Regions from separate parts of the Fusicatenibacter faecihominis genome, predicted to be linked through region 2. Evidence: predicted binding sites of a transcription regulator. Region 2 holds the regulator's gene; each other region holds the start of a gene.
The links. Region 2 encodes Rex, which represses fermentation and respiration genes when NADH is low (regulators of the CRP and FNR family bind a similar motif). Its sites were predicted from a motif close to ATTGTTAANTANTTAACAAT; they were not measured.
Positions count from the first base shown of each region.

Region 1: a site for Rex is predicted at 4,822-4,841, ahead of LKD71_RS01295 (acyl-CoA carboxylase subunit beta). Genes of this name have one in related genera too.
Region 3: a site for Rex is predicted at 4,045-4,064, ahead of LKD71_RS15895 (glycerol dehydrogenase). Genes of this name have one in related genera too.

Region 1 covers NZ_JAJEPR010000002.1:20,090-30,865, reverse strand. Annotated here, with positions in the region: gene LKD71_RS01315 (oxaloacetate decarboxylase subunit alpha) at 1-888, opposite strand, end outside; gene LKD71_RS01310 (sodium ion-translocating decarboxylase subunit beta) at 957-2,105, opposite strand; gene LKD71_RS01305 (biotin/lipoyl-containing protein) at 2,125-2,496, opposite strand; gene LKD71_RS01300 (OadG family transporter subunit) at 2,518-3,258, opposite strand; gene LKD71_RS01295 (acyl-CoA carboxylase subunit beta) at 3,285-4,721, opposite strand; gene LKD71_RS01290 (D-alanyl-D-alanine carboxypeptidase family protein) at 4,872-6,071, opposite strand; gene scpB (SMC-Scp complex subunit ScpB) at 6,132-6,701, opposite strand; gene LKD71_RS01280 (segregation and condensation protein A) at 6,714-7,502, opposite strand; gene LKD71_RS01275 (metallophosphoesterase) at 7,574-8,356, opposite strand; gene LKD71_RS01270 (D-alanyl-D-alanine carboxypeptidase family protein) at 8,388-9,590, opposite strand; gene rpsU (30S ribosomal protein S21) at 9,715-9,891, opposite strand; gene alaS (alanine--tRNA ligase) at 10,029-10,776, opposite strand, start outside.
Region 2 covers NZ_JAJEPR010000004.1:116,706-127,481, reverse strand. Annotated here, with positions in the region: gene alr (alanine racemase) at 1-816, opposite strand, end outside; gene LKD71_RS03600 (NAD(P)H-hydrate dehydratase) at 819-2,300, opposite strand; gene LKD71_RS03595 (redox-sensing transcriptional repressor Rex) at 2,365-3,030, opposite strand; gene LKD71_RS03590 (aspartate kinase) at 3,152-4,471, opposite strand; gene abc-f (ribosomal protection-like ABC-F family protein) at 4,680-6,602, shown strand; gene LKD71_RS03580 (ABC transporter ATP-binding protein) at 6,675-7,640, opposite strand; gene LKD71_RS03575 (ABC transporter ATP-binding protein) at 7,630-8,661, opposite strand; gene LKD71_RS03570 (ABC transporter permease) at 8,682-9,611, opposite strand; gene LKD71_RS03565 (ABC transporter permease) at 9,628-10,584, opposite strand.
Region 3 covers NZ_JAJEPR010000044.1:10,901-21,676, reverse strand. Annotated here, with positions in the region: gene LKD71_RS15930 (4Fe-4S binding protein) at 1-374, shown strand, start outside; gene LKD71_RS15925 (TlpA disulfide reductase family protein) at 405-1,391, shown strand; gene LKD71_RS15920 (IS1182 family transposase) at 1,509-3,083, shown strand; tRNA gene LKD71_RS15915 (tRNA-Glu) at 3,456-3,527, shown strand; tRNA gene LKD71_RS15910 (tRNA-Glu) at 3,558-3,629, shown strand; tRNA gene LKD71_RS15905 (tRNA-Glu) at 3,660-3,731, shown strand; tRNA gene LKD71_RS15900 (tRNA-Glu) at 3,762-3,833, shown strand; gene LKD71_RS15895 (glycerol dehydrogenase) at 4,212-5,312, shown strand; gene LKD71_RS15890 (vWA domain-containing protein) at 5,440-6,090, opposite strand; gene LKD71_RS15885 (O-acetyl-ADP-ribose deacetylase) at 6,298-7,314, opposite strand; gene LKD71_RS15880 (DEAD/DEAH box helicase family protein) at 7,334-10,624, opposite strand; gene LKD71_RS15875 (restriction endonuclease subunit S) at 10,675-10,776, opposite strand, start outside.

The DNA.
Region 1 (10,776 bases), on a different contig from region 2:
GTTTACGCCCAGGTTCTTCGGATTCAGAAGGCCGCTGTCCAGAGCCTCGTCACGGATCGGACGGAAGTAGTCAGCGATCTCAGCCAGAAGCTTCTGGTCCAGACCGGAATCATAGGGAGTACCCTTGAAGGTCTCAACCATAACCTCGGTTGCAGGCTGGGAAGTACCCAGTGCAAACGGGGAAATAGCGGTATCGATCACATCAACACCAGCCTCTACGGCTTTCATGTAAGTCATGGAAGCAACACCGGAAGTATAGTGAGAATGCAACTGGATCGGGATCTTAACGGTCTCTTTCAGTGCTTTCACAAGATCGGTTGCGGTATACGGAAGGAGCAGGCCTGCCATATCCTTGATACAGATGGAGTTTGCACCCATCTCCTCGATCTCTTTTGCTGTCTTGGTCCAGTAGTCCAAAGTGTAAGCATCACCCAGGGTATAGGACAGGGCTACCTGTGCATGTCCGTTCTCTTTGTTGGCAGCCTTTACTGCAGTCTCCAGGTTACGGAGATCGTTCAGACAGTCAAAGATACGGATGATATCAATACCGTTTGCGATGGATTTCTGTACAAAATACTCTACCACATCATCTGCGTAGGGACGATAACCCAGAATGTTCTGTCCACGGAACAGCATCTGCAGTTTGGTGTGTTTGAAGCCATCACGGAATTTACGAAGTCTCTCCCATGGATCTTCGTGAAGGAAACGAAGAGATGCATCAAAAGTAGCGCCGCCCCAGCACTCTACGGAATGGTAGCCTACTTTATCCATTGTTTCTACGATGGGAAGCATCTGCTCTGTGGTCATTCTGGTGGCGATCAGAGACTGATGGGCATCACGCAGAATGGTCTCAGTAATTTTAATCGGTTTTTTTTCGATTTCAGACATTACTAAACCTCCATTTATTGCAGCTGTCCGGATTTTTACGTCTCCCGGACAGCATCAGTGTTTTATTATTATACTCCAAAGATAGCCATGAAGGTACCTGCTGCTACAGCAGTACCGATAACACCTGCTACGTTGGGCCCCATTGCATGCATCAGAAGGAAGTTGGTCGGATCAGCCTCCGCACCTACTTTCTGAGATACTCGTGCTGCCATGGGAACGGCAGATACGCCGGCAGAACCGATCAGCGGATTGATCTTTCCATGGGTCAGCTTGCACATAACCTTTCCGAGAAGAACACCGCCTGCGGTACCGAAAGCGAAGGCAACCAGACCAAGGACAACGATCTTCAGGGTATCCAGGTTCAGGAAAGCCTCTGCGCTGGTGGATGCTCCTACGGAAGTACCCAGCAGGATAACGACGATATACATCAGAGCGTTGGAAGCGGTCTCGGTCAGCTGTTTTACAACGCCGGACTCACGGAACAGGTTACCAAGCATCAGCATACCAACCAGGGGAGCGGTGGTCGGAAGGATCAGGCAGACAACGATGGTGATCACAACCGGGAAGAGGATCTTCTCCAGTTTGGATACCGGACGGAGCTGCTCCATCTTGATCTTCCGCTCTTTCTCGGTGGTCAGAGCTTTCATGATAGGCGGCTGGATGATCGGCACCAGGGACATATAGGAATAAGCGGCCACAGCGATGGGTCCCATCAGAGCGGTCTGTCCCAGTTTACCTGCCAGGAAAATGGAGGTCGGGCCGTCAGCACCACCGATGATGGAGATGGCTGCTGCTGCTGCTCCATTGAAGCCCAGGAAGATTGCCAGGAAATAAGCAACGTAAATACCGAGCTGTGCTGCTGCTCCCAGAAGGAAACTCTTCGGGTTTGCGATCAGGGGACCGAAGTCTGTCATCGCTCCTACGCCCATGAAGATCAGGGACGGCAGGATACTCCACTCATCCAGGATATAGAATACATGGAAAAGGCCCGGCGCTCCGTTTGAAGCTTCTTCCGCACTGTACATGATGTCAGGATAAATATTTACCAGAAGCATACCAAATGCGATGGGTACCAGCAAAAGGGGCTCAAAGCCCTTGCGGATTGCCAGATACAGGAAAACGCACGCAACCAGTATCATCAGGTAGTTACCCCATGTCAGGTTAAAAAATGCCGTCTGATGGATCAGATTCGACAATGTATCAGCTACATATGACATGTTTCTACCTCCAATTTGATTAGTTCAGTGTTGCCAGGGTGCTGCCGTTCTCTACTGCGTCGCCTGCTGCTACTTCAATGCTTGCTACGGTGCCGTCCTGCGGAGCGACAACCGGGATCTCCATTTTCATTGCCTCTACGATCACGATGCTGTCACCGGCTTTTACAGCCTGTCCGACAGATGCTTCGATCTTTACGACTTTACCCGGAACAGAAGCGGTTACTTTTACAGAACCTGCTCCTGCGGAAGCCTTCGGTGCTGCTTTCGGAGCAGCCTTGGGAGCAGCCTTCGGTGCTGCTTTCGGAGCGGCTGCCGGAGCAGCGGTTCCGTTACCCTCTTCAACGGTTACGTCATATGCGGTTCCATTAACGGTGATTGTATAAGTTTTCATTTGAATTCTTCCTCCTATTGCTTATGCTCTTTTCCACTTATTGGTTTTTGATCTCTTGATCGAGCGGACAACAAAACCGTCGGTGCTGGTGCTTCCCTCGTATGCGGCGATGGCTGCTGCGATAACTGCCACCAGTTCTCCGTCATCGGCAAGCTCTTCTTCCGGCTCCTCCTCGACAACTGCGGGTGCAGGAGCGGGAGCAAGTGCTGCCGGAGCTGCGGGCTTGTTTTTCTCTGTCAGCTTGCTGATATGCTTGAACTGGCTGATCAGGAAGCTTAAGAAGATCAGCATCAGGAATACGATACCAAGACCCATCAGAGTATTCAGACCGGCCTGCTCCATCTTCTCACCCATGGTGTAGTTGATGTTGAAAGCCATACTCTCGGATGTGTTGGTCTTGGAGTTGACAATCAGCTCCACATCTGCTGTCTTGTTCTCGTAGGTGACATCGGAATTGATGATTACATTATTTCCATCGGTGGTAACAGTCTGATCGCCGACTTCCACATAGGCACCCAGCTCATCCTTGGCATTGTCCCAGGAAGTCAGGGCTGCTGTAACAAAATCATCATCCTGATCCAGATAGTTCTGAATCTCTTCATCGGAAAGTCCCGCAATCTGTTCAATCACTTTTACAGCGCCAGATTTGTAGGAAGCCACCTGATCCTCGGTCAGCACTTTATCCTTTGCGGCAAAAACAGTCACGCAGGACAGGCATACCATGCACACAACCAGTGCAAGGCTCAGTAAGCTTTTTTTCATTTTTTCCTTCATATTATCCACCTCTCTTAAACCGTGCCGTGTTTCTTGCCGGGGCGGTCTTCTCTCTTTGTGAATAACATTTCAAAGGCTCCGATCAGATACTTTCTGGTATCCTTCGCGTCGATGATCGTATCAACATAGCCTCTCTTTGCTGCGGAAAGAGCACTGGACTGAAGTGCTGCGTACTCAGCTGCCTTCTCGTTGATTACAGCTGCATCCTCGCCGTCATACATGATCTTGGCTGCGGATCTTGCATCCATCATACCGATCTCTGCATTCTCCCAGGCATAGGTCATATCTGCGCCCAGAGCTTTGCTGTTCATGATGGTGTAAACGCTTCCGAATGCTTTGCCGGTGATCACGTTTACCTTGGCAACAGTAGCGTCAGCGAAAGCATAGGTAAGCTCTGCTGCTGCGTTGGCGATGCATCTCTCGGAATGCAGATCTGCCTTGAAACCGGTGAGATTGGTCAGAGTCAGAACCGGGATCTCGAAAGCGTCACAGAATTTCACGAATTTTGCAGCCTTTCTTGCTCCTCTTGCGGTCAGGACATCTGCGTATTTCTCAGCCACATTGCCATCCTCGTCGTAGCTCTCGGTACGGTTTCCAACTACGCCGACCGTCATGCCGTTCAGACGGATGAAACCGGTTGCCATCTCTTTGGCGTAAGCAGCCTTGGTCTCTACGAATACATGGTCGTCGCCGATCTCGGAACAGATCACAGCGGGATCTCCAACTGCATTCTCAAGAGTCTCGGAAGCACGGTTCAGATCGTCGGTGCATTCCTCGTAGGACATGTCATCCTCGTTGTTGGACGGAAGCATGGATACCAGCTCACGGATACCAGCGTAGATCTCATCCTCGCTGCCGGTGAAGTCTACAAGTCCTGCGTCCTCACTCTGGAATTTAGCGGAAGCGGTGTCACATTTGGACTCGTGGTTGCCATCCAGTGCGTTGGGGGAGTTTACGAAAAGTTTTGCTTTCTTGGACTCCATGAAAGTGAAGTCGGTCAGTGCCGGAACCAGTGCCAGTCCGCCGCCGCAGGTGCCGAATACAGCTGTGATCTGCGGAATTACACCAGAGGCAAGGGTCTGTTTCAGGTAGATCTCACCGAAAGCGTTCAGCGCATCGGTAGCTTCCTGAAGACGGATACCGGCGCAGTCGATCAGACCGATAACCGGAGCTCCCATTTTCATTGCCATATCATACAGGGCAGTGATCTTCTTTGCGTGCATTTCACCGATGGTACCGCCTAAAACGGATGCGTCCTGGCTGTAAACGTAAACCAGATTTCCGTCGATGACACCATATCCGGTAACAACGCCATCTCCTGGGGTCTCTTTTTCATGCATGTTGAAATCTGTTGATCTGGCTGTAACGTATCCACCGATTTCAACAAAACTGTTCTCATCAAGCAGAGCGTTGATACGTGTGCTTGCCAAGCTTTGTGATGTGTTACTCATTCTTAGCCCTCCATTTGTAAAAGATTTACTATGAAAACTGTTGAAATTAAATTTTCAGCCGATTATAATTTTAGCCTGTTTCGGACAAAATAGCAAGCCTTTTGTCATATTTTTATCTCTTCTTATTATTATACCTTCCGGCCTATCTGTTTATAATTCCAGATATTGTTCAAAAATTTTCAAGAAGCACCAGGAAAAATCCTTTTTTTTAACGGTTTTGCCCGCTGTTATCGGACAGACGGCGATCTCTTCCCCATTCAGTAAGAGAACTGCCTTTCCTTCCTCCTCGCCGGCAGCCACCGGAGCTGCAAGACTCCTGGGCAGAGTCACCTGTAGTTTCACTTCATCTTTCCCGGAAAGCAGAAGCTGGAGGCTCTTTTCCCCGGATAAAAGAAGGGGCACCTCTGCCGTCTCATCGATCCCCTGGCCCGGCAGGATTCCCTCCTCCACCGCTACCTCACCGAAATTCTCCGGAAACGTCAGCGTATCGTACTGATAGGCAGACAAGCCATAGGAAAACAGTGCCCTGGCATCGCTCCATTTATAAGTCTTATTGTTCGGCCAGCCGCAGGCCAGAAGGGCAATGACGAAAGTACGTTCTCCATCTTTCAGCGCCCCCACATAACAGTAGCCGGCCTTCCCCGTAAAGCCTGTTTTTCCCGTCAGGGCCCCATCCATCATGGAAAGAAAGGCATTGTGGTTGACGCAGGAATAACTCCTGTTCCCGGCAAGGTTGAAAAAGGTCTTCTCCCCCGTCCGCGTAATCTTCAGGAACTCTTCCCGTTTCGGGGATTCCTGAATACAGTAGCGGAGAATCCGTGCCAGATCGGCAGCTGTGGTCTCGTGGGCTCCCTCCGCATCCTCCCAGTCAAGACCGTTCGGCGAGACAAAATGCGTCTCCCTGCAGCCGATCTCCTTCGCCTTTTCGTTCATCGCCTTCGCAAAGGCCGCCGTGCTCCCGGAAATCGCCTCTGCCACGGCCACCGCCGTATCGTTGTGGCTCTCCAGCATCAGGGAATAGAGGAGATCCCCCAGATGAAAATTCTCGCCTTCTGCCGCCCCCAGATGGACCTCCGGCTGTTTTACCGCCTCCTCCGAAAAAACAACTTCCTGTTCCGGCTCGCCTTTTTCCAGGGCCAGGATGCAGGTGAGGATCTTCGTGGTGCTCGCATTGGCCAGTTTTTCCTCCCCGTTTTTGTCAAAAAGAATACGCCCGGAATCCGCATCCATCAGGACCGCAGACCGGGCATAAAGCGTTCCCGGCTCCTCCATTTCCTCTGCCCGCACAAAGCAGGGCAGAATCACGAGAAACAAAAGCCAGAACAGCAGATATTTTTTTATTTTTTTCATCGACACAGCTCCTTCGGCAGCTTCTTTCAAAACTATATGCCCGAAAAAGCAGCGGTATGCTCACACGTTGAGGCGAAGTTCCACCTCTTCCTCGGCCTCCGCCTTGAAGTCCTCCACCTGAACCGGGTTGATGGCCGGCAGCTCCTCCAGGGATTGCACGCCGAAATTCCGCAGGAATTCCTCCGTGGTACCAAAAAGAATGGGCCGCCCCGGAGCGTCCAGCCGCCCAAGTTCCCGGATCAGATTGTACTCAATGAGCTTATTGATCGCGTGGTCGCACTTGACTCCGCGGATCTTCTCAATCTCGATCTTTGTCACCGGCTGTTTGTAGGCCACGATGGAAAGCGTCTCCATGGCCACGTCGGAAAGCGCCGGTTTCTTCGGATGCTTCGCGATCCGGATGAGATCGTCATAGTATTCTTTTTTCGTACAGAGCTGAAAGGAATGATCCAGCTCGATGATCTGGATACCTCTCTCCTTCTTCTGATAATCCTTCATCATTTTCCGGATGGTCTCCAGCGTGGTCTCCGGATCCTCCCCGATGGCCTCGGCAATCCGGTTCAGCTCCACCGCGTCCCCCATTGTAAAAAGGATAGCTTCAATGGCCGCTTTTCGCTTTTTCTCTTCCAAAAGTGTCTCTCCTTATGTAAAATCTGACTCGAAGGTCCGGCCCGGCGTGTCGTCCGCGTCCTCTCTCCAGTCAATCAGAATATCGTCAAAGGTATGTTCCTGGACAATGGAGATTTTTCCCATCTTCATGAGCTCCAGAATCACAAGAAAGGTGATTACCATCTGCATTTTCGTATGCCCGGCCCCAAGAAGCTCCCGGAAGCTTACATGACGTTTCCGCTTGATGCAGCTCTCCACATAGATCCATTTTTCATCCATGTCCACTTCTTCTTTTTCCAGCGTTCCGAAGGTGCTTCGGATGGGGTCGATCCGGTCGTTCTGCCGCTTCATGATGGCCTTGAACAGGCTGTGAAGCTTCGAGAGCGTCACGCCCTCCAGAAGCTCCGCCGGATCAATTTCCGGCCGGTAAGCCCGGACCTCAGCGGGAATCGTCGGCTCCTTGTACATCACATAGGCCGCGTCCGCCTGCATATCCCGAAGCTCGTAGGACATATATTTGTAGAGCTTGTACTCCAGAAGCTGTTCCACCAGCTCCTGACGGGGATCCTCCTCCTCGCCTTCCTCGTTGATCTCTTTTGGAAGGAGCATTTTAGACTTGATGGCCAGAAGGGTGGCCGCCATCAGAAGGAACTCGCTCATCACATTCAGATCCTGCCGCTGCATTTCATGGATGTACTCCATGTACTGAGCGGTAATCTCCACGATGGGAATGTCATAAATATTTACTTTGTTTTTGTCAATCAGATGCAGAAGAAGATCCAAAGGACCCTCAAATGCCTCCAGTTTTACGGGAATTCCCATCTTTCCAGTTTCCTCTCCGCTTTCTTGTATCGGGTACTATTCTACCTCATAAAGGTGGTTTTTGTAAAGGCTCAGCCGTGCCAGATCAGTATTGGAAGCTCCGCCGGATTGAAAAACCGCGGCGAGATCGTGTGGTCTCCCAGGCCTGCGCTGACACAGAGCGTGTGCCCCTCCTCCTCAAAAACACCTCTGTCATACTTCGGAAAAAGCTGGAACTGGGGGCTGATGACGCCGCCGATCCCCGGAATCCGTATATAACCGCCGTGAAGATGGCCGGAAAACGTAAGATCTGCTCCCCATTCCTTATAAACAGAGAAAAACATCGGGTTGTGGGCCAGAAGCACGGTCTCAGTTTCCGGATCTTTCTCCCCCAGATGACTTTTCAACTCTTCCAGGGAAGGTATTTTCCGGTTGAAACGGCTGAAATAAGAGATCTCCGCCTCATAACCGGCGATCATCAGTTTCCTGCCATTTTTCTCAAAGGGTACAGACTTATTATTCAGAACCTCCACGCCGTTTTTCCAGAGCCCGTAGATAAAATGCTTGTAAACCGGCCGGAAATCCTCCGTCGCCTCATAGCGGCTCTCGTGGTTTCCGTTGCTGAAAAACACCGGATATTTCGCTGTGAGCTCCTTAAAAAACGCGAAGGTCTTCCTGTTGATGCCGGGCTTTCCCACAATCATATCGCCACTCACGACCACCAGATCCGGATCTGCCTCATAAATCGCCTCCAGAAGGCCTTCCTGGTTTTCCCCGTAAAAGCAGCCGTGAAGATCGCTTAAATGAGCGAACGTCAGCGCCGCTTTCCCCGTATCTTTTCCCGTCTCATAGCGGACGGTCCGAAAACTCTTCATGTACCTTATGCCCCCTTTTCTTTATTATGTATCAGATACTCTGGTATCTTTCCCAGAGTTTTTTCAGATAATCCAAAAATTCCGCCTTTTCCACTGATTCTCCTGCGAGGATAGGCACTTCCCCCAGGATCTCTCCGTTCAGGCGGTAGACCACTTTTCCCACAGCCTCCCCTTTTTCGATAGGAGCTGTAAGTTCCTCCTCAAGAAGGACTTCCTTTTCTATCGCCGAAAAATCCACGCCTTTTGTGTCGAGATACCGGAAGCCTTCCTGATATTTGCAGGGAACCGTCTCCGTAACGCCGCCCCGGACCTTTGTCTCCGGGAGCGCATCCCGGTTCTCATCCACATAGAGGCGGCAGCTGCCGAAACCGTAGTTCAGAAGCTCCGCCGCATTCCGGAATCTCGTCTTGGAGTCCGGACCGGCCATGATGACGCTGATGAGCCGGATGCCGTTCCGCTCCGCCGTGGCGGAAATACAAAAAAGCGCCTTGCTGGTACTTCCGGTCTTGAGACCGTCGCAGCCGTCATAGCTTCTTAAAAGCTTGTTGGTATTGGTCAGGCCGAACTCGCTGCTGCCCCGGGCCGTCATGTGGGTGATGTTTTCCATCCAGATCTTCGTATAGTCAAAAACTTCCGGATATTTCGTGATCAGCTCCTGGGACATGAGGGCAATATCCCTCGGCGTCGTGTAGTGGTCCTCCGAATCCGTGAGACCGCAGCAGTCCGTGAAATGGGTGTTTTTCATGCCCAGCTCCGCCGCCTTCTGATTCATCTGGTTCACAAACTCGCCCTCGCTCCCCGCCACATATTCCGCCATGGCCACCGCCGAATCGTTACCTGAGGCCACCATGATACATTTAAGCAGGGTCTCCACGGTCTGCTTCTCTCCCTCTTCCAGAAAGACCTGGGAGCCGCCCATGGATTTGGCGTGGGCGCTGGTGACGACCTCGTCGGTAAGCTGAATCTTTCCTTTTTCAAGGTTCTCAAAGATCAGAAGGGCCGTCATGATCTTCGTCACGCTCGCAGGGCTCCGCCTGGTGTCCGCATCCTTCTCATAAATCACCGTCCCGGTAGAAGCCTCCATGAGAAAAGCTCCCGGAGATTCGATGGCAAGGCTGTTGCTCTGCTCCTCCGCCCCGTAGACCCGAAGACCCACATTCCCGAAAATCAGGGAAATTCCCAGCCAGAGCACCAGCCCATAAACCGCACAGCCTGTTCGTTTTCTTTTTTTCATACCTTTCCTGCCTTCTTTCCGCCTGTATATCACAATATAAGAAACTCAGGAAAAGTTTATGCCTGTTTTATGACACGAAAAAAGCCTCTGAGCGAATCAACTCAGAGGCTTTTGCCTGCACAGATTAGTTATACTTACGTTTCCGGGCAGCTTCAGATTTCTTTTTACGTCTTACGCTCGGTTTCTCGTAATGCTCTCTCTTACGAATCTCCTGCTGAATACCAGCCTTCGCGCAGTTTCTCTTAAAACGACGTAAAGCGCTGTCCAGTGTCTCGTTTTCTTTTACGATTACATTTGACATTGTCTCACACCTAACCTCCCTCCAGTTGTAAATTGTGCATCATAATACAACTGTCTGGGTATTTTAATTGCACTGATAAGAATTATACCACATTTTTTTCATCCGTCAACTACTTTTTTCTGGTTTTTCGGATTTTTTTAGTGGATCTGCTCTCCCAGAAGTTCAGCTGCTGCTTTCAGAGCCTCATCGATCATCTCCGGTTTCTTTCCGCCGGCCTGAGCCATGTTCGGACGTCCGCCGCCGCCGCCGCCAACGATGGCAGCCATGCCTTTGATGAGGTTTCCTGCGTGAGCGCCCTGTTTCATAGCGCCGTCAGTTGCCATGGCCAGAAGGCTTACCTTGCCGTCTTTGTCGGAAGCAAGGACAACCACGCCCTCGCCCAGCTTCTCTTTCAGCTGGTCGCCCAGGTCACGGAGACCGTTCATATCCACGTCAGCCAGTTTTGCTGCGAGAAGTTTCACGCCTTTAATCTCCTGTACCTGATCCATAACATCGCCCAGAGCATCCTTTGCAAGCTTGCTCTTCAGAGCCTCATTCTCGCTGTGGAGTGCTTTCACCTCGCCCTGGAGATGAGCAATCTTGTTCTCCAGCTCAGCCGGAGTGGTCTTTAAGAGGGCGCTGGCACGGTTCAGACGATCCTCCAGCTCCTGATAATATGCGAAAACTCCGTCGCCGGTCAGGGCCTCGATACGGCGTACGCCTGCTGCAATTCCTGTCTCGGAAACGATCTTGAAGACGCTGATCACGCCGGTATTTGCTACATGGGTACCTCCGCAGAGCTCTTTGGAGAAGTCTCCCATGGATACGACTCTTACATTCTCGCCGTATTTCTCACCAAAGAGGGCCATAGCGCCTGTCTTCTTGGCAGACTCCACATCCATGACC
Region 2 (10,776 bases):
GCCGCCATAGCTCACAGCGTCTCCCGACTGAATCTCCTTGATAAAAACGATCCGGCTTTTGAGCGTCATCATGGGCTCCAGCGGCAGATTTTCCGGCTTCACCTCTCTGGAAGGGTAAATGCCGTAGATCGTGATGCCTGCCCGGACCATGTCGATCTGGGCTTCCGGAAACTCCATAATGCTGGCGCTGTTGGCCGCATGGCGCAGCTTAAAGGTGATGCCTGCTCTTTCCAGCTTTGTCACAAAGCTCACGAAACGGAGCAGTTGGGCCCTCGCATAGGTCTTATCCGCCTCGTCGGCTCTGGCAAAATGGGTAAAGATTCCCTCCAGCTCCACGTTTTCCAACTGCTGAATCTTCTGGATTTCTTTGATGCTCTCCGCCGTATCCGGAAAACCGATCCGGTGCATGCCCGTATCCAGGCCAATATGAATATGTACGGTCTTCCCGGCTTCCTTCGCCGCTCTGGAAAAGATTTCAGCGGTCTCATAGCGGAAAACCACGGGACGGATCTCCTGAGCCACCATCTCGGGATAATCTCCCTCAAAGGTGTAGCCAAGGATCAGAATGGGCTTTTTGATCCCGTTTCTCCGAAGAGAAAAGGCTTCCTGGGACGTAGCCACCGCATAGCCCCAGACCCGGTCGAGCGTCTCTCCCAGTCTCGCGACGGGAAGAGCTCCGTGGCCGTAAGCGTCGGTCTTGATGACCAGAGTCATCTTTGTCTCCGGCCGGAGCTTTGCCAGCATGGCGTCGATATTTTTTCTGCATGCGTCCATATCGATGGCCGCATAGATACGCATTGCTTCTATTTGATTCATTGTTATCCTTCTTTCAGTACCCCGGGGAGTTCTTTCAAGAGATCTGTGGAAAGCATCCCCCGTACCCCTGTATTTTCCGCTGCCCGGTCCCCTGCCAGGCCGTGGAGATAAACGCCTGAAACTGCCGCCTCAAAGGGGGCCATTCCCTGAGCCAGAAGACCGGTGATGATACCTGTCAGCACATCTCCCGAGCCTCCGGTGGCCATCCCATTATTTCCCGTAGTGTTGAGAACGATGCGTTCCCCGTCTGTCACCACAGTTCTGGCATCCTTTAAGACCAGAATTACCTCGTGTTCCTTCGCGTAGGCCGCCGCCAGTTCCAGAGGCTTCTGCTTCAATTCCTCCATGGAATGACCGGAGAGCCGCACCATCTCACCCATATGGGGCGTCAGGATTTTCGGCGTATCGCCTTTTTTCAACCAGTCCGGATGCTTTGATAAAATATTCAGGGCATCCGCATCCAGCACCAGCGGGATTTTGGCCTGTGTTAGCACACAGGCGAGCTCTTTTTCCGCAGCTTCTCCGGTAGAAAGGCCGGGACCAATCCCTGCGGCATCCGCCCAAGAGAGCGCATTTACCAGCGTTTCTTCGGAGAGCATTTCCTCCGTGGTCAGAACCGCCTCCGGAAAAAGTGTCTGCAGAATCTCCCGGTTGCAGCCTTCCGTCACGACCCGGACCAGGCCAGTTCCCGTGATGGCTGCCGCTTTTCCGGAAAGATAGGCGGCTCCCGCCATATTCCGGCTGCCCGCCATGAGACAGGCTTTTCCGAAGGTTCCTTTGTTTCCGAAGGCTTTCCTTGTGGGAAGCAGAGAAAAAATCCCACGGTCCGGAGCCTGTACCCTGGGAAACTGCCCCTTGAAGCCTTCTTTTGTGATGCCGATATCCAGAAGAAACGTCCGCCCGGCATACTCTGTCCCCGGATAAAGCACATGGCCCAGCTTCCGGAAAGCCAGAGCTCCGGTCACAGCCGCCCGGACGGCTGTTCCCTGGACGCTACCGTCATCGGAGGAAATCCCCGAAGGGATATCCACAGCAAAAACCTTCGCCGGATGGCGGTTGATGCTCTCGATGACCTCCCGGTAGCTTCCTTTCACTTCCCGGGAGAGGCCGGAGCCGAAAACGGCATCCACAATAGTAGTATATTCACCGGCGGGAAGATTTCGCACAAATTTCATGCCATAATTTTCGCAGATTTTCTTCTGGAGGGCTGCCTCCTTTGAGAGGTGGTCCGGATTTCCGACAAACCAGAGCTCCGCCTCAATGCCTTTCAGATAAAGAATCCTTGCCATCGCAAAGCCGTCGCCGCCGTTGTTCCCGCTTCCGGAAACCACAAGCACCCGGGAAAGGTCAAAACCTTCCCGCTCCATAAGCTCCACAGAGGCTAAGGCCGCCCGCTCCATCAGGACCAAGGAGGGAACTCCATACTCCTCGATCACACAGTGATCCGCCCGGCGCATTTCCTCTGCCGATACCAGATATTCCATGAAAAACCCCCTTTTTAGACACGAAAAGGACGCGCTAAAACAGGGTCTTACCGCGTCGTTTTCTTTACTTTTCTTTTGTCCTGCTCTTTTTCTGGGTCTTGTCTTTATAATTGCTCATGTTGTAGGAAAGCTGCATGAGACTGTCAGAAAGATGAACACTCTCCACGATCACATCCTCCGGAAGCTTCAGATCCGTATGAGCAAAATTCCAGATCGCCTTCACGCCGTTGGCTGTCACCAGCTCCGCCATGGCTTTCGCCTGGTTTCTGGGCAGCGTCAGAGCTGCGATCTGCACATCATTTTCTTTCAGATACCGAGGAAGCTCACTCACCATACGGATCGGAATATCCCGCACCATGGTCCCGTCAAGTTCCGGGTCCACATCAAAAATTCCAATCACCTTAAATCCCCAGCGGGCAAATTTAGAATAATTTGCCAGCGCCTGTCCCAAGTTACCTGCACCGAGAATGATCATATTGTAGGTACGGTCCAATCCCAGAATCTTTCCAATTTCCGTATGCAGATGCTGTACGTTGTAGCCGTAGCCCTGCTGGCCGAAGCCGCCGAAATTGTTCAGATCCTGCCGGATCTGTGATGCTGTCACCTGCATCTTGTCACTCAGCTCGTTGGATGAAATCCTCTCGACTCCGCTTTCCAGAAGATCTCCCAGGTAACGATAGTATCGCGGCAGACGTTTGATCACTGCCCGCGAAATCGTTTTTCGTTCCACTTTATACCATCCTTCCTAGTTCCTCAAAGACCCAAAAGGTCTTTTTCCATATTATATCCAATCCCTTTAAGATTGTCAAATAAATATCAAATCTTTCGAATGGTACAAAGTACACTGATTTTTAAAGGCGCGTCATGACAAAGATGTTATAGATGGCCTGGATCGCCGGCTCAAAGTCTTCGTTTTTCACACCGATAATGATGTTGAGCTCACTGGAACCCTGATCGATCATCTTGACATTAACGTTCGCGTGGGACAGGGCAGAGAAAATACGTCCGGCCGTGCCGCGGTTGGAACGCATGCCTCTTCCCACCACAGCGATGAGGGCCAGATCCGACTCCAGCTCGATAGAATCCGGGCTGACTGCCCGATGAATACCGGCCAGAACTTTCTGTTCCTTCTCTTCAAACTCGCTCTGATGGACAAAGACCGTCATGGTGTCGATGCCGGAGGGCATATGCTCGAAGGAGATGCCGTTTTTCTCGAAAACTTCCAGCACTTTCCGGCCAAAGCCCACCTCGGAGTTCATCATATCCTTCTCGATGTTGAGGGCAGCAAACCCCTTCTTTCCAGCGATGCCGGTAATCGTGTATTTCGGCTTCCGGCAGGTGCTCTCCACGATGAGGGTACCCTTGTCTTCCGGCGCGTTGGTGTTGCGGATATTGATGGGGATGCCTTCCTTTCGTACAGGAAAGATGGCCTCCTCATGGAGTACAGTGGCTCCCATGTAGGACAGTTCCCGGAGTTCACGGTAGGTGATGGTCTCGATGACCTCGGGATTTACCACGATCCTGGGATCGGTAACAAGGAAACCGGAAACGTCGGTCCAGTTCTCATAGATATCTGCATGGATGGCAGCAGCAACCAGAGAACCGGTGATATCGGAACCGCCTCTGGAAAAGGTGATGACATGACCGTCCGGCAGAGCGCCGTAGAAACCCGGAATCACGGCATTTTTCATATCTTTGAGCCGTTCGCCCAGAACTTCTGTGGTCTTGTCCATATCAAAGCTTCCGTCTTCACAGAAAACGATCACTTCTGCAGCATCCACAAATTCATATCCCAGATAATTCGCCATGACGATACCGTTCAGATATTCGCCTCTGGATGCGGCATAATCTTTTCCTGCCTTGCCTGCAAAGTTCTCACGGATCAGGGAAAATTCCTTTTCCAGAGAAAGTTTCAGTTCCAGGCCGTCAATGATCTCCTGATAGCGCTGCTCGATCTGACGGAGCTCCCTGCCGAAATCCTTCCCTTCTGCTGCCAGGGCATAGCAGGCGTAAAGCATATCTGTCACCTTCGTGTCCTTGTCAAAGCGTTTGCCCGGCGCGGAAGGTACCACAAAACGTCTGCCTGCATCGGAACGAATGATCGCTCCTACTTTTTTGAACTGTTCGGCGCTGGCAAGAGAACTACCGCCGAATTTTACAACTTTTTTCATCTTCTCTCCTCCTGATCTTATGTATACTCTGTCGCTTCACCTTACTGCTGTCTATAAATCTTAGCGCAATTTTCCCCATCCGTCCAGTTATTTTTTCCATTTTCGTCTTTTTTCATGGAAAATAAGCTGGCCGAAGCGTTCAAGATGTGCTAAAATAATAAGGATTATGCGAAATTACGCAAATATATTTTAGAAAGAAGTGAATCCCATGATACTGGCATGTCAGAATATTCAAAAAGCTTTCGGAACCGATGTCATCCTGAAAAACGCTTCTTTTCATATCGAAGACCGTGAAAAGGCGGCCATTGTAGGCATCAACGGGGCGGGAAAATCCACCCTTCTGAAAATTATCATGCATCAGCTGGACCCGGACAGCGGTGAGGTGATCCTCGCAAAAGGAAAAACCATCGGCTATCTGGCCCAGCACGACGCAGTCTCCTCGGAAAACACAATCCACGACGAGCTTCTCTCCGTGAAGGCAGAGCTTCTCGCCATGGAAAAAAGAATCCGTGAACTGGAGCTGGAGATGAAATCTCTCTCTGGCGAAGCACTGGAAAACGTTCTGGAGACCTATAACCGACTCAATTCCCAGTTTGAGCGTGAGAACGGCTACGCGATCCAGAGTGAGATCACCGGCGTTTTAAAAGGCCTGGGCTTTACCGAGGAAGACTTTACGAAAAAGGTCTCCACGCTCTCGGGAGGCCAGAAGACCCGTGTGGCCTTAGGAAAACTTCTGCTCTCCCATCCAGATCTCATCCTTCTGGACGAGCCCACCAACCACCTCGATATGAACTCCATCGCCTGGCTGGAAACCTATCTGCTCAACTATTCCGGAGCCGTGCTCATCGTGGCCCATGACCGGTATTTCCTGAACCGCGTCGTCACGAAGATCGTCGAGATCGATCAGGGAAACGTCACCACCTTTATGGGCAACTACTCCGATTACTCCATGAAAAAGGCCCAGGTGCGCCAGGCCCAGATCAACGCCTACTTAAACCAGCAGCGCGAGATCAAGCATCAGCAGGAAGTCATCGCCAAGCTGAAATCCTTCAACCGTGAGAAATCCATCCGCCGGGCCGAGAGCCGGGAGAAAATGCTGGATAAGATCGAGGTTCTGGAAAAACCCACAGAAGTAAACACCGAGATCCATATTCATCTGACTCCCCGCGTCATCAGTGGAAATGATGTTCTCAAGGTAGAGGGGCTGGAAAAAGGCTTTGATGGCCATACGCTCTTCTCCGACCTGAATTTTGAGATCAAGCGCGGTGAACGCGTGGCTATCATCGGTAACAACGGAACCGGGAAAACTACGATCCTGAAGATCTTAAACGGCCTTCTCGCTCCGGATGGCGGAAGCTTCACCCTCGGAAGCAAGGTCCATATCGGCTATTACGATCAGGAGCACCACGTTCTTCATATGGAGAAAACCCTCTTTGAGGAGATCTCCGACACCTATCCGAATATGAGCAATACCGAGATCCGAAACGTCCTGGCAGCCTTTCTTTTCACCGGCGACGATGTCTATAAACGGATCCAGGATCTAAGCGGCGGTGAACGGGGCCGTGTTTCACTGGCTAAGCTGATGCTCTCCGAGGCCAATTTTATCATCCTTGATGAGCCTACCAACCATCTGGACATCACTTCCAAGGAGATACTGGAAAATGCCCTGAACCAGTACGAGGGAACCGTCCTCTACGTTTCCCATGACCGTTATTTCATCAACCAGACCGCAACCCGGATTCTGGAACTCACTGGAAACACGCTGGTAAACTATATCGGCAACTACGATTATTACCTGGAGAAAAAGGAAGAGCTGACCGCCATCTATGTACCCGGCGAAAACGCTTCCTCCGCCGTCTCCTCTGATAAAACCGAAACGGAATCCAAACTGGACTGGCAGCAGCAGAAAGAGCTCCAGGCCAAAGAACGGAAACGGAAAAATGCCCTGAAAAAGACAGAGGATCAGATCGCGGCCCTCGAAGAGCGGGACGCAGAGATCGACACTCTCCTAGCTTCTCCGGAGGTCGCCACCGACGTGGGCAAATGCATCAAATTAAGCAAAGAAAAAGCCCAGATCAGCGAAGAACTTGCGGCTCTCTACGAAACCTGGGAAGAACTGGCGGAAGATTAAAAACAGCCTGTGATGATAGAAAAATCCCCCGATAAGGTTTTCAAAACCTTGCCGGGGGATCTTTTTATGCTCTTATTTGTCGAAAAGATGGCAGGCAACAAAATGGCCTTTTTTGATCTCTTTCAGCTTCGGAGTCTCGCTCTTACATTTCTCGGAAGCGTATTTGCAGCGGCTTGCGAAACGACAGCCCGGTCCGCAGTTGATGGGGCTTCCCACCTCGCCTTCCAGAGGAAGCACTTTTTTGCTGCGCTCCAGCTCCGGATTGGGGATCGGGATGGCAGAAAGAAGAGCTTTCGTGTAAGGATGCTCCGGATCTCCGTAAAGCTCGTCACTGGAAGCCAGCTCCACGATATGTCCCATATACATAACGCCGACACGGTCGGAAATATGTTTTACCATGGAAAGGTCATGGGCGATGAAGAGGTAGGTCAGACCCAGCTCTTTCTGAAGCTTGATCAGCAGGTTGACGACCTGTGCCTGAATGGACACGTCCAGAGCGGAGATCGGCTCGTCACAGACGATAAATTCCGGATCCACAGCCAGAGCTCTCGCGATACCGATACGCTGTCTCTGTCCGCCGGAGAACTCGTGGGGGAAACGGCCTGCGTGCTCTTTGTTCAGTCCTACCAGGGACAGAAGCTCGCTGATCCGCTCCTGCTTGTCATTGGGATGGAGACCAAAGTTTTCCAGTCCCTCACCGATGATATCGCCGACGGTCATACGGGGGTCCAGGGATGCATAGGGGTCCTGGAAGATCATCTGGGCTCTCTTTTTGAACCACAGGCTGTCTTTTTTTCCAAGCTTTGTCACATCACGGCCGGCGTACTCGATGACACCCTCGGTAGCCGGGTAAAGGCCAAGGACGGTTCTTCCGCAGGTAGTCTTACCACAGCCGGACTCGCCTACCAGACCAAGGGTCTCTCCCTTGTAGATATCAAAGGAAACGTCATCCACAGCCTTTAAGGTGTCCTTTTTATGTACTTTGAAGTATTTTTTCAGGTGCTCTACATGAACCAGCACTTCTTTATCATTTGCCATCTTCAAACACCTCCTTGATGTCTTTGATTCCGTATACTTCTTTTGCCATGGGGTGATTCAGCCAGCAGGCTGCCTCATGGGAATCGGAAAATTTGGTGTATTCCGGTGACTGCTCCTTACAGATACCCATGCAGTACTGGCAGCGGCTTGCGAAGCCACAGCCCTTGGGCGGAGCAATCAGATCCGGCGGTGTTCCGGGAATGATACGAAGTTCTGATTTGTTCTCATTTTTCAGGTTCGGAACGGCCTTCAGGAGGGCATCCGTATAGGGATGTTTCGGCTCGTTGAAGATCTCGTAAACCGTACCTTTCTCCACGATACGGCCTGCGTACATAACGATGATGTCATCCGCCATACCGGCAACGACGCCCAGGTCATGAGTGATCATGACAACGGCCGTATTGTTTTCTTTCTGAATCTTTTTCAGCAGATCGATGATCTGTGCCTGAATGGTCACGTCTAGAGCCGTGGTGGGTTCGTCGGCGATCATCAGTTTCGGATTGCAGGCCAGGGCAATGGCGATAACCACACGCTGTCTCATACCGCCGGAAAACTCGTACGGATACTGGTTCATACGCTCTTCCGGATTCGGGATATTTACCATTTTCAGAAGCTCCAGGGCACGTTTCTTTGCCTCGTCCTTGGAAACCTTGCTGTGAAGAAGGATACTCTCCATGATCTGCTTGCCGACTTTCATGGTCGGGTTCAGGGAAGTCATGGGATCCTGGAAGATCATGGCCGCATCTTTTCCACGGTATGCTCTCCACTCCTTCTCGCTGTAGTTCATGATATTCTGGCCGTCGAAAATGATCTCGCTGGTCTTTTTCACATCTCCTGGCGGGGTGGCGATCAGACCTAACACAGCCTTGGAGGTTACGGTCTTTCCGGAACCGGACTCTCCTACGATGGCGAGACATTCACCAGCTTTTGCCTCAAAGGATACTCCCCGTACCGCCTTGACCTCACCGGCATAGGTATGGAAAGAGACCTCCAGATTTTTTACTTCCAACAGATTGCTCATTTTTCACACACCTTTCTTTTTTACTGACGGAGTTTCGGGTCAAATGCGTCGCGCAGACCATCGCCCAGAAGGTTGAAGGCCAGCATGGTTACGGAAATAGCCAGTGCCGGGAAAATCAGCTCATGAGGATAGTAAGCCATCTGCTGCTGTCCCAGGGAAGCCATAGCGCCCCAACTGGTGAGCGGCGGCTGGATACCCATTCCGATGAAGCTTAAGAAAGCCTCGGAGAAAATGAAGCTCGGAATGGAGAAGGTGGTCTGTACGATGATGATACTCATGGTATTGGGAATCAGATGTCTGGTGACAATCTTAAGAGTCGGAGTACCCAGCGCTTTTGCAGCCATGACATACTCGCTCTCTTTGAGCTCCAGCACCTGTCCTCGAACCAGACGGGCCAGGCCGGTCCAGCTCGTAATACAGAGAGCCAAAAGAAGGGAACTCATACCTTTTCCAAGGAAGACCGTTACGATGATAACCATAACCATGTAGGGAATACCGGAGAGGATCTCCAGGATACGCATCATGATATCATCCACAAGACCTCCCATATAACCGCTGATACCACCGTAGAGAACGCCGATCAGCAGGGATACGAGGGCTCCCACCACACCGATGGTCAGGGAAACACGGCCGCCGATCCAGATACGGGCGAAGATATCTCTTCCCAGGTCATCCAGACCGAAGATATGCTGCAGGGTGGGACCCTGGTTCGTAAACTCAATGTTCTGCTCATCATAGGGATGAGGATAAATATACGGTGCAAAGATGCACATAAACACGATGATAAGAAGAAGAATCAGGCTCGCCATGGCGACTTTATTTTTCTTGAGTCTTCGGAATGCATCCTGCCAGTAGGAAATGCTGGGGCGCACCAGATTCTCTGATGCCTGTTCGTCCACTCCTACCCGGGCGAACTGTTCTTTTGTAAGCTTTCCGCTCTGTTCTGTCATTCTGGTCTCACCCTCCTTACTTGTTGCCTTCAATAATGCTCTTTCTCACTCTCGGGTCTACGATGGCGTACAGGATATCCATCAGTACCATACAGAAAATGAAGATAAATGAGAAGAACAGTGTGGTTGCCATGATCATCGGATAGTCACGTCCGTTTACACTTTCTACATAGTAACGGCCCAGACCCGGAATAGAGAAGATACGCTCGATTACGAAGGAACCGGTTACGATGTTGGCTACCTGCGGAGCCACGATGGAGATGATCGGGGTGATGGCATTACGGAGCACATGACGTTTTACGATCTGGAAGTTGGAAAGACCTTTGGACTTTGCCAGAAGGATGTAATCATTGCTCAGTACATCCAGTACAGAGGAACGCATGAAACGGGAATAGGTTGCGATACCGCTGATGGACGCCGATACCGTCGGCAGGAACGTGTATTGAAAGATCTGCCCGACTCCCATACCCTTGGAGGACCAGCCGACGATGGGGAAATAAGAACCTGCGGCGTATTTCTGAAGCAGAGCCGCGAACACGAAGCTCGGGACAGACACGCCGATGATGGCGACGAAGATCGTCAGGAAATCGATCCAGCGCCCACGGTGCAGAGCCGCCAGGATACCAAGGATCAGTCCAAGGATCAGACCAACTGCCACGGCCTGCAGACCCAACTGCAGAGAAGCCGGGAAACGCTCGGAAATAATCTGGTTTGCGGTAAGGCCGGGAGTCTTATAGGACTCTCCCATCTGGCCGTGAAGAAGATTCTTCAGATAAATAATATACTGCTCTCCTACCGGTTTATCGAGGCCCCAACGTGCCTTCAGGTTGTTGGCTACGGCCTCCGGAAGAACTTTCATGCTGTCCTGGGTGGGGTCGCCCGGAATACAGTTCATCAGAAAGAAGGTGATGGTAAGAATTACCCACAGGGTTACGATCATGTAACCGATCTTCTTTAATATGTATTTAATCATTTAGTCGCACCTCCTAAGTGAAAGCCTAGTGTTCTGTATCGCGCATCTTTCGATTTGAAAATGAGCGATACAGAACACCAGGAATCTTTGACTTATAAATGCCGGAACGTATGGGAAGCTCTACCTCCCACAGGTTCCGGCACCTTTCAACAGATCACCTGGTGAGATCTGTTGCTCTAGTGATAATTATCT
Region 3 (10,776 bases), on a different contig from region 2:
TTCCGCTGGCACTTGCCAACTCAGGAATCCGTGCCGCACTCGGACATTTATTTACATTTAAGTTCACAGTCCTTGCGCTTTTCATCATCCTGAGCATCTTGTTTTACCGTCCATTTTGTAAATGGATCTGCCCGCTGGGTGCTATTTACTCACTGTTTAACAAGGTATCTTTTCTTAAGATTCAGGTTGATCATGAGAAATGTGTTGGCTGCCAGAAATGTAGTCGTGTCTGTAAGATGGATGTCAATGTAGTAGACACACCAAACCATCCGGAGTGTATCCGATGCGGAGAATGTATGAAAGCCTGCCCGACTGATGCAATCTGCTATCATTACGGATTTTCAACTAAGAAACAGGCTGAAAATAAAAACTAATAAAACGTAATTTAAAGGAGATTTAAAATCATGAAAAACAAAACACTTAGAACAAACTCAATGAAATTAAAAAAGGTAATTGCTGCATCCCTTGCCATTTCTGTACTTTTTGCGTTTACAGGCTGCGGAAATTCCTCCTCAACAGACAATACAAACACAAAACAGGAATCTTCTTCCACAACAGACAATACAAACACAAAACAGGAATCTTCTTCCACAACAGAAACGGGCAGCGCAGACGAGCTGAACGAAAAACGGAATGACCTTTACCAGCAGGAAAACCAGCTTTTTGCTGATCACAAAGATGCATGGGACAAAGCCTTTGGTCTTATGAACAAGAACGCTGCCGGTGATGACAAGAGCGGAAACTATGCTGATACCCTCGCAAGCACAGTGGAATCTAACAAAGACTCTTTCTCTAAAGAAGAATATGAAACTCTGTGCAAAGACATCGAGACAATCCGCGGAATTGAAGAAGAAATTGCCAAGCTTGAGAAAGAGATTGCTGCATCCGATTCCTCTGACAGCTCTTCCTCCAAATTAAACGAATCCACAGCTGTATTCAAAGGTTTCAAAGGAAAAGATCTGGATGGAAACGATGTAGATGACAGTCTTTTCGCTAAAAATAAAGTTACAGTTGTAAATTTCTGGTTCAGTGGATGCAAGCCATGTGTCGAAGAGCTCTCTAAGCTGAATGAATTAAATGAGAAACTCAAAGAAATGGGTGGCGAAGTTGTTGGTATCAACATGGATACTTTAGACAACAATGAAGCCGGAATCAAAGAGGCAAAAGAAATCCTGAAAGCTCAGGGCGCTTCCTACAAGAACCTGACTTTCGATTCTAATTCAACAGTTGGAGACTATGCTGGAAATGGAAACATCATGGCATTTCCTACAACCGTTCTTGTAGATAAAGACGGAAATATCGTTGGGGAACCTTTCATGGGTGGCATTGACGATCAGTCAAATTACGATCAGCTGATGAAGCAGATTCAGTCCGTACTGGATCAGAAATAATTTACATAAATATCCTAGTGTACACTAATTTTAAGGGGCTGTGAAATAAGTCCCTAAAAGAAATAGGACCATTCGTTCATGCGAAAGGTCCTATTTTTGTGGTAAAATTAACTTGCGATGAAAACTTTACACAATAATTATTGTAATTCAAAACAAGGATATTTACCACTGTTTCTTTCAGATTGTTTGGATCTGCTGGATCCTGTTTTAACATTTGACAGATTGATGGGAGGAATCGATTTAAACAAGTATCTGACGGATATTCCGGAGTACACAACCGGACGACTCAGATATAATCCAGTCAACATGTTAAAAACAGTACTTTTCGGATTTATGACTAGCGGCTACTGCTCTCTGAGAGAACTGGAAGACAACTGCAAAGTTAATATCAGGTTCATGTATCTCATGGATCATCATACTCCGTCATACAGAACCTTTGGATATTTCATCAATGAAATACTTCAAGATAAGATTGAAAACATTTTTAACGACATCAATCATGCTATCTTTAACGATGAGCATGTAGATTTGCAACATCTCTACATCGACGGCTCCAAGTTTGAAGCAAACGCAAACAAGTATACCTGGGTATGGAAGAAGGCTACCGAAAAGTTCCGTTACAAGCTTTACGAAAAAATCACTGCGGAGATTGAGGAGATTAATGCAGAAATCGCATGGAGCGGGGTGCAGATCACAACAAATCCGGAGTATGTACCGGATTATCTGAATGAAATCGTTGAGCAGCTAGTACTTTTATGGGAACTGGATACAAGTACATTTGTTTACGGAAGTGGAAAGCGAAAATCCAAAGAACAGCGTCATTATGAACACTTGACTACTTTCTGTCAGAAACTTCAAGAATACATACAAAAAATTGAAATCTGTGGTCCTAATCGAAACAGTTACTCTAAAACAGATAACTCAGCTACCTTTATGCGTATCAAAACGGATTACATGGGCAATGATCAGCTTCTGCCAGCATATAATGTACAGATTGGTGTAGCAGATGAATATATTGCAGTTGTTGACGTGAACCATTATCGTTCGGATATGGATTGTTTCGTTCCTTTGATGGAGCACTTCAAACAAACTTATGGATTCTATCCCAAATATCCTGTGGCAGATGCTGGATATGGCTCATACAACAATTATATTTTCTGTGAACAGAACGGAATTGAAAAGTATATGAAATTTCCAATGTTTAAAAAGGAAACTAAGGATCAGAAATATCATGAAGATCCATTTCGTGCAGTTAACTTCAGAATTGATGAGCAAGGTGTCATGAGATGTCCTAACGATAAAGCATTCCATTTTTTATACAGAAAAAATGTGAGGGGAAATCAATACGGACGTAAGGAAGAATTGTATGAATGCGAAGACTGTAGTGGATGTCCATATGCAGAGAAATGTAAGAAGACAGATAAGAATCGAACCGTTCGGATCAATCAGGAATTAACTTCCATGCATCAGGAAGTAATCGAAAACCTAGAAAGTATCCACGGTGCGTTATTACGAATGAACCGTTCGATACAAGCAGAAGGCACTTTCGGAATTATGAAAAACGACCGTTGGTACAAGAGAATTGTCCGAAGAGGTATTCATTCAGTCAAACTGGAAGTTTTACTCGTGGCGATAGGCCACAATCTATATAAATATCAGAAAAAAAAGATGAGAAACAGAACTGCCGCATAGATTCAAAAAAAGAATTTCTATGGGGTAGGGGAAGTGCGCTTTCTTTGCGCATGATTTCAGTCATTTATACACAACAGGTACAAAAAGGGAGATGCGAAAAAACTCAATCGAGTTTTTTCACATCCCCTTAAAGTCGTGCCTGACAGTTAATATAAATTTTTTGAGCATGGTATATTTTTGTTTTCCTTTGATTATCACATCCTTTTCTTAAATATATACACAATTTTTACTATTCGTGCTAAGCTTAACTAAGTGACATTGGTTCTTAACTGTTACGGAATTTTCATAAAAATGCGACTTTCAAAAAAATTCCAAAAATTTTCAAAAAAGTGCTTGACATTTCCCGATTCATAGGTTAAGATATCGCAGTAAGGTTCGTTGGTCAAGCGGTTAAGACGCCGCCCTCTCACGGCGGAAACAGGAGTTCGATTCTCCTACGAACTGTTCTTCATCTGAATATTATTTGTTATTTATGGTTCGTTGGTCAAGCGGTTAAGACGCCGCCCTCTCACGGCGGAAACAGGAGTTCGATTCTCCTACGAACTGTTCTTTATCTGAATATTGTTTTGTTATTATGGTTCGTTGGTCAAGCGGTTAAGACGCCGCCCTCTCACGGCGGAAACAGGAGTTCGATTCTCCTACGAACTGTTCTTTATTTGAATATTGTTTTGTTACTATGGTTCGTTGGTCAAGCGGTTAAGACGCCGCCCTCTCACGGCGGAAACAGGAGTTCGATTCTCCTACGAACTGTTCCTTTAAGAGCATCCGGATTTTCCGGGTGCTTTTTTCGTATTGAAAAGTTGAAAAGAAATAAGTTTCCCTCCAGAGCACACAAAAGAACAGGCAGTCGGCTCACAAATGCCTCCCCTCTCTTCCAGTCAGTTATTTACTACATTTTGTGTTTTCTTTTTCCTGTGTCATCCAAATCTGGTGGTTTTTCACACGAAAAACTTCTTTTAATATTGATAATTTATTGACAATCCAGTAAAAAGGAATTATACTCTCTGTATCTGCAAATCATTTACTATTGGGAGCAGAAATTTTTATTTTCAGTAGTTGCCTGCGAGTTGTTTCGCCGCAAAGCGGCCCATACAATTCCATCAATTACAATGTCAGGAGGATTTTATTATGGCAAAGATTTTGACAAGTCCCAGCAAATATGTTCAGGGAGCAGGTGAGCTTGGAAAGCTCGGAAGTTACGCAAAAAATTACGGAAAGAAAGCTCTGGTGCTGGTAACCGCTTCCGGTCATAAGAGACTGGGAAATACTCTGGAAACTTCCTTCCAGGATTCCGGATGCGAACTGGTTCTGGATTATTTTAACGGAGAATGCAGCAAGACTGAGATCAACCGTCTGATCGAAGTTATGAAAAAGAACGGCTGTGACATGATCATCGGTGTCGGCGGCGGAAAGATTCTGGATACCGCCAAGGCCGTCGCTTATTATGAGAAGGTTCCGGTTCTGATCTGTCCCACCATCGCTTCTACCGACGCACCTTGCAGCGCCCTTTCTGTTGTCTATACCGATGCCGGTGTATTTGAAGAGTATCTCTTCCTTCCGGCTAACCCGAACATGGTTCTGATGGACACCGAGATCATCGCAAAATCTCCGGTTCGTCTGACCGTATCCGGTATGGGTGATGCCCTGGCTACCTATTTTGAAGCCCGTGCCTGCAAAAACAGCGGCGCTATGACCTGTGCCGGCGGAAAAGTCACCGGTGCAGCCATGGCTCTGGCAAAGCTTTGCTTTGATACTCTGATGGATGAGGGTGTAAAAGCAAAACTGGCTCTGGAAGCAGGTGCCTGCACAGAAGCCGTTGAAAAAATCATTGAGGCCAATACTCTTCTCAGCGGTATCGGTTTTGAGAGCGGCGGTCTGGCTGGCGCCCACGCCATCCACAATGGCTTTACGGTTCTGGAAGAATGCCATCACATGTACCATGGTGAAAAGGTTGCCTTCGGCACCATTACGCAGCTGGTTCTGGAAAATGTTCCGGCAGAGGAGCTGGAGGATATCATCGACTGGTGCATCGAACTGGGTCTGCCGGTAACTCTTAAACAGCTGGGCATCGAGAATCCGACCAAGGAGAAACTGATGGCTGTCGCTGAAGCTGCCTGCGCAGAAAATGATACGCTGCACAACATGCCCTTCGAAGTAACACCGGCTTCTGTTTACGCAGCCATTCTGGCAGCAGACCGCTATGGCAAATATTTCCTTGGTGAGGAGTAAAAATAATACAACCTTACTTGTTGAGGAAAGCCTGTCGGCTAACCGGGAGTACTCCATACCCGAAAACAATGATAAATGATTGTCGAAAAAGGGGATGTCGCTTCGTGTGACACCCCTTTTTCTTCACTCACCTGCCGCCCCTCTTCTTATAATCTTCATCAATCCGTTTTTTCCAATCGGCATTCAGCGGTTTACTGCACCGTACAGACGAAATTGCTTCATTGAGCACCTCGTAATTTAATGCAGTCCCTTCCCGGTCACACTGGTAGTTCACCGCCCGGTCGGCGCTGATTCCGAACCGCCCCGCCGTCTCCACCGCATCTATATTTGCACCGAGGAATAAAAACTCCCAGCCATACTTTGCTTTTTGCCGTTCAATCATATGTTTCACTTTCTCACTGGTGTAACAGCGGCTGGCATTCTCCATCCCGTCTGTTGTGATCACAAACAACGTGTGTTCCGGAACATCCTCCACCCTGGCATACTTATGAACATTTCCGATATGGTGAATGGCGCCTCCGATGGCATCCAGAAGTGCCGTACCGCCGCGAACTGTATAATCCCGATCCGTCATTGGCCGGATGTTTTTCACCAGGATCCGGTCATGCAGCACCTCACTTATATTATCAAACAGCACTGTGGAAATCAAAGCTTCGCCCTCCGTCTTTTTCTGCTTCCTGATCATAGAATTGAATCCGCCAATGGTGTCTTCTTCCAATCCACTCATAGAACCGCTGCGGTCAAGAATAAAAACGATTTCCGTCAAATTTTTTCTCATATATCTTTCCTCCTGAAAAATCTCGCCCTTTCGGGTTTGCTGTCGCGGGATTCGCCAAAGTTTCCGTCAAAAGTGAAATTCTTGGCGCATAACCCTTGAAAAAATGGCTGCCGGGTTTCATACCCTACAGCCACAGTATAACGATTTTCTTTGGGAAAGTGGTCGCACGGAAAGCGACATTTTATAATCTTTCAGAAACAGACAGATTTATGCTCCAATCAGGCTCTGGTCAAAGGCAAACAACGCCTCATTGATCTCATATACATTATAATTGCCCTGTTCGACAAAATATTCCACGATGATATCGAATTTGCTTGCATGGGATAGGGCAAAACCGGCTTTTCCCAGCATTTCCCGCATTTCCGCAGGAGGAAGTTCCAGAGCCAGTGCAAAGGCCAGCACGGTTGCTTTGGATGGCTTATAAAATTTATCTACACGAATTTTTGAAAAAAGCTTTCGATCAATGTTGGCCTTTTTATAACACTGCGCATCCGTCATGCCGCTTTCATCAATTTTCCGCAAAAGCATTTCCGAAAAGCTCTCATCCATTTGATTTAAGGCATCTTCCAATGTTTTTTTGCTGATGCCCTTATCAACCGATTCCGGCAGCAACGGTTCCGGGACTGACGTAAAGTAAGCCTCTTCCTCTAATATTTCCCGTCTTCGCCTCTGTTCCCTCCGGCTGTCTGTATGTACTTCCACATACCGGTCATCAATATACGCCTTGATGTCTGCAAACAGTTTCCCGCTGATCTGGTATGCTTTCCGGTCAAAAATCACGATAAATACCGTCATCTCATGTTCCAGCAGAAAAGCACTGATGGTATCCACGGCTACTTTAAGCGCCTGATCCTTCGGATAGCCATAAATACCGGAAGAAATCAGAGGAAAGGCAACAGACTGACAGCCATATTCCTCTGCCAGGTTCAGTGACGTCCGATAGCAGGATTCCAGAAGTTTCTGTTCCTGCTGCCTGCCGCCCTGCCACACGGGACCAACCGTGTGAATTACATAGTTACAGGGCAACCGATATCCCTTTGTAATTTTTGCGCTCCCTGTCTCGCAGCCATGCAAAGTCCGGCATTCCTCAAGCAGTTCCGGTCCGGCCGCCCTATGGATACAGCCATCCACGCCACCGCCGCCAAGAAGAGATGAATTTGCCGCATTGACGATTGCGTCAACGTCCATTTTGGTAATGTCATTTCTGACGATTTGTAATGGCATAAAGAAAACCTCCTATCTTCTAAGCAGCCAGCGCATTGGCATTTACCTGTTCAATCACTTTTCTTATTCCAAGCCAGACAGACAAATCTGTAAACACTTCCACGATACTTCCCTGATCTGTAAAAGGTGTTTCCTGAAGAACTGCCAAATCTTTCATCATACCATTATGTACAATATATTCAACAATCTGATTTACGAAATAAATTTGCCTGCTGTCAAGATTTGCATCATTCAGATAAGCAGAAAATGCTTCCTTTGCTGCTGTCATATCAAGCCCGACAATTTCACGTACAAATTCGCCCAATGGCTTATTTCCATACTCGACTTCATATTCCCGCTTTGTTCCAACCTCACTCCAGAGAATCTTCTCCAATTCTTTTACATCCTGACTGGTCAGCGGAATATTGCTTTTCAGTTTTGCAATAGCTTTCTCATCCTGATGCTGCCGAACATAATATTCTGCTTTTGCTTTATAATCTTTGAGATCGTCGTTTTCCAGTTCTGCTTCCTTCCACTCGATCGATAAAATCTCGTCATCGAAAGTTGTCTCATAAGTGGCCTTTCCTGTCGGAAGATATTTCATCAGATCACGAAGGCTCTTTCGAATATGTTCGAAATCTTCGATCCCTGCGTTTTCCAGATAATTGGTATGGAGAATCTTATTGATCAGCTCTGCCTGCATCATAATCTCCGGAATATTGGCAACACCTGATATTTTGGAAACTTTCTTCAGCAGATCATGTCTGGCCCGGCTGTATTTTTTTCCTGCAAGATAGGCAAGCTCTATTCCATACACCAGCGCATCAAAACGCAATGCTCTTGCGTCATCATTCTCCGGCTCGATCAGTGGAGCAAGCTCCTGTCTGACCATAAGTGTATCTTCATAGGTCAATGTCTGATAGTTTGCTTCCACCGTATAAAGATCCACATACTTCAGATGTTGTTTTACCGCAAAATTTTCCCGGTTCAGTTCCTGCACTTTTTCAGACAGTCCTTTTACCAACGCTTTTCGGTATGCAATCAGTCTTTCTGTCTGATAAGCCAAATCCTGTAGTTTATAAGTCATTTCAAACTGTAAACTGAAAATCGCGCCTTGCAAAGCAATCATATTGGCCGTTGGTTTTCCCTTATTCATACGGAAAAATTCAAAATTACCACAAAAATCAAAAATATAAAATTTTTGCTTATCTTCTCCGTCAATCAGTCCCGGGCAAAGGCGGGTTCCACGCCCAATCATCTGCCAGAATTTTGCCTTGCTCATCACCTTCTTGAAAAAGACAAGATTCAGCACCTCCGGGACATCAATCCCTGTATCCAGCATATCTACGGAAATAGCAATCTGAGGAAGCTTTTTGGGATCTGAAAATTCATCAATTGCGCTCTGTGCATAATTTGTCTGGTTATCAATTACCTTTGCATAACCGTTTAAATGAGGATATTCTTTTCCAAATACGTTCAAAATTTTTTCTGCATGCTTATGACTTTTCGCAAAAATAATGGTTTTACCGATTTTATTTCCATAATCAATCTTCAGACCATTTTCCATCAAAATATGTAACGCTTTACGAATGGTATCTTCATTAAAAATCCATTCATTTAACGCGGATGATTCAATTGACTCCGGAACTTCTCCATTTTCATCTTTAAAAGTATTTTCATATTCTTCCTTGTCCGTTTCAGACAGTTCATCATAAACGATTCCCTCCTGAATAAATTTCAAGGTTGTTTCCACAGACAAGAAGTCCACCAGAAACCCATCTTTTACTGCCTGAGACAGTTCATACCCATATGTAGGCATACCATCTTGCAGATCAAACACCTCATAAGTATTTTTATCAATTTCATCTTTCGGAGTGGCTGTCAAGCCTACCAGCGGTGCATCAAAATAGTTGAAAATATCACGATATTTATTATAAATAGATCGGTGTGCTTCATCACAAATCACAAGGTCGAAATGGCCACAGGTAAACAATTTTCCTTTTTCATCCTGCACAGAATCAATGCAATTCATCATACTCTGATATGTAGAAAACACCCCATGGGCCATGTAATTATCTTTTTCTTCGCAAAGATTTGTCACAGAAAAATCCGGCAGGAGATTCACAAAGCTTCGCTTTGCCTGTGTCACCAGAGAATTCCGATCCGCAAGGAATAACACATTCTTAATCCAACCACATTCCATCAATACTTTACACAAGGCAATCACGGTTCTGGTTTTTCCGGCCCCTGTCGCCATAACCAACAACGCTTTTCGGCGTTTCTTTTCATCAAAACTGTCGCAGACCGCCTTAATCGCCGCTTCCTGATAATACCGCCCGGCAATTTTTTTATCCACTGTAATATGCTTCAGACTGGAACGCATGCTTTGCAAATTGAACAGCTTCTCCAAATCTCTTTTTGAATAAATAGTCGCACACTTTCGCTCTGGATATTGATTATCTATGATGCGTGTTTCAAAACCATTGGTAAGGAAAACAACCGGCCTGCGCTTTTGTTTTTGCGCAATCAGATCCGCATAGAGTTTTGCCTGCTGTCTCCCCCTGGAAACATCAACACAAGTCCTTTTTGCCTCAATTATAGCCAGAATGCGTCCATCCTCTCCCATCAAAACATAGTCTGCATAGCCAACTTCTGATTTATTTGGCATTCCCGGAATTTCATATTCATTGATCCAGTCTTTGCCCTCGACCCAACCGGCATCTTCCAACATCGCATCGATATAAATTTTCCGCGTCTTATATTCGGATATATCCAATGGTTTGGGAACATAGGTCTGCTGCTGCTCTTCCCGTCGGGAAGTCAGCTCTTCACGAAGAGCCGCATTCTCTTTCATGAGTTCTTCCAGCTTAAGTTCTGCTTCTGCAGCCGTATCTGTTTCTGCAGAATTATCCGTTATTAAATCTGGATTAAATTTTCCTTCCTGGTACTCGTCCGCATAACAGTACGCCAGAAAATCCATGAAAATATACAGATTTTCCAGACAAAGAAGTGCCTGCTCTTTTGTCGCCTTTTTTCCTGCATGCGCTGCGTTATTTCCCATTTTGCGAATAAAATCCATGCGCCGAAATAAATCTGCATCCACAATACCACGAAATTCATCGGTGCTCATCAAACTTACCAGCTTGTCATCCCATGGTTTGATCAACGATTGATCGACGGAATACATCCATTTAACGGCAAATTCCATTGCCCGACGGCAATTCAGTATGCTGGCAGAATAATCAATCAACAGTATTTTTTCCGCAGATATGGCCACATCTGCAAAACTGCTGAATTTCTGCTCTTTTTTCAAAAAATCAAAATTCGTCATAGTGTAAACCTCCCGAATTGATTTTATCGTAAATCCTGCTTGATTTTTGGCTATGTGCAGAGTTTTTGTGTGGATATGTATTTGATAACTTTTGATTTGTTGACTTGTTCTGCAAATTTCACAAATGCTTTTTGCTGTTCAATGGGTGGAAT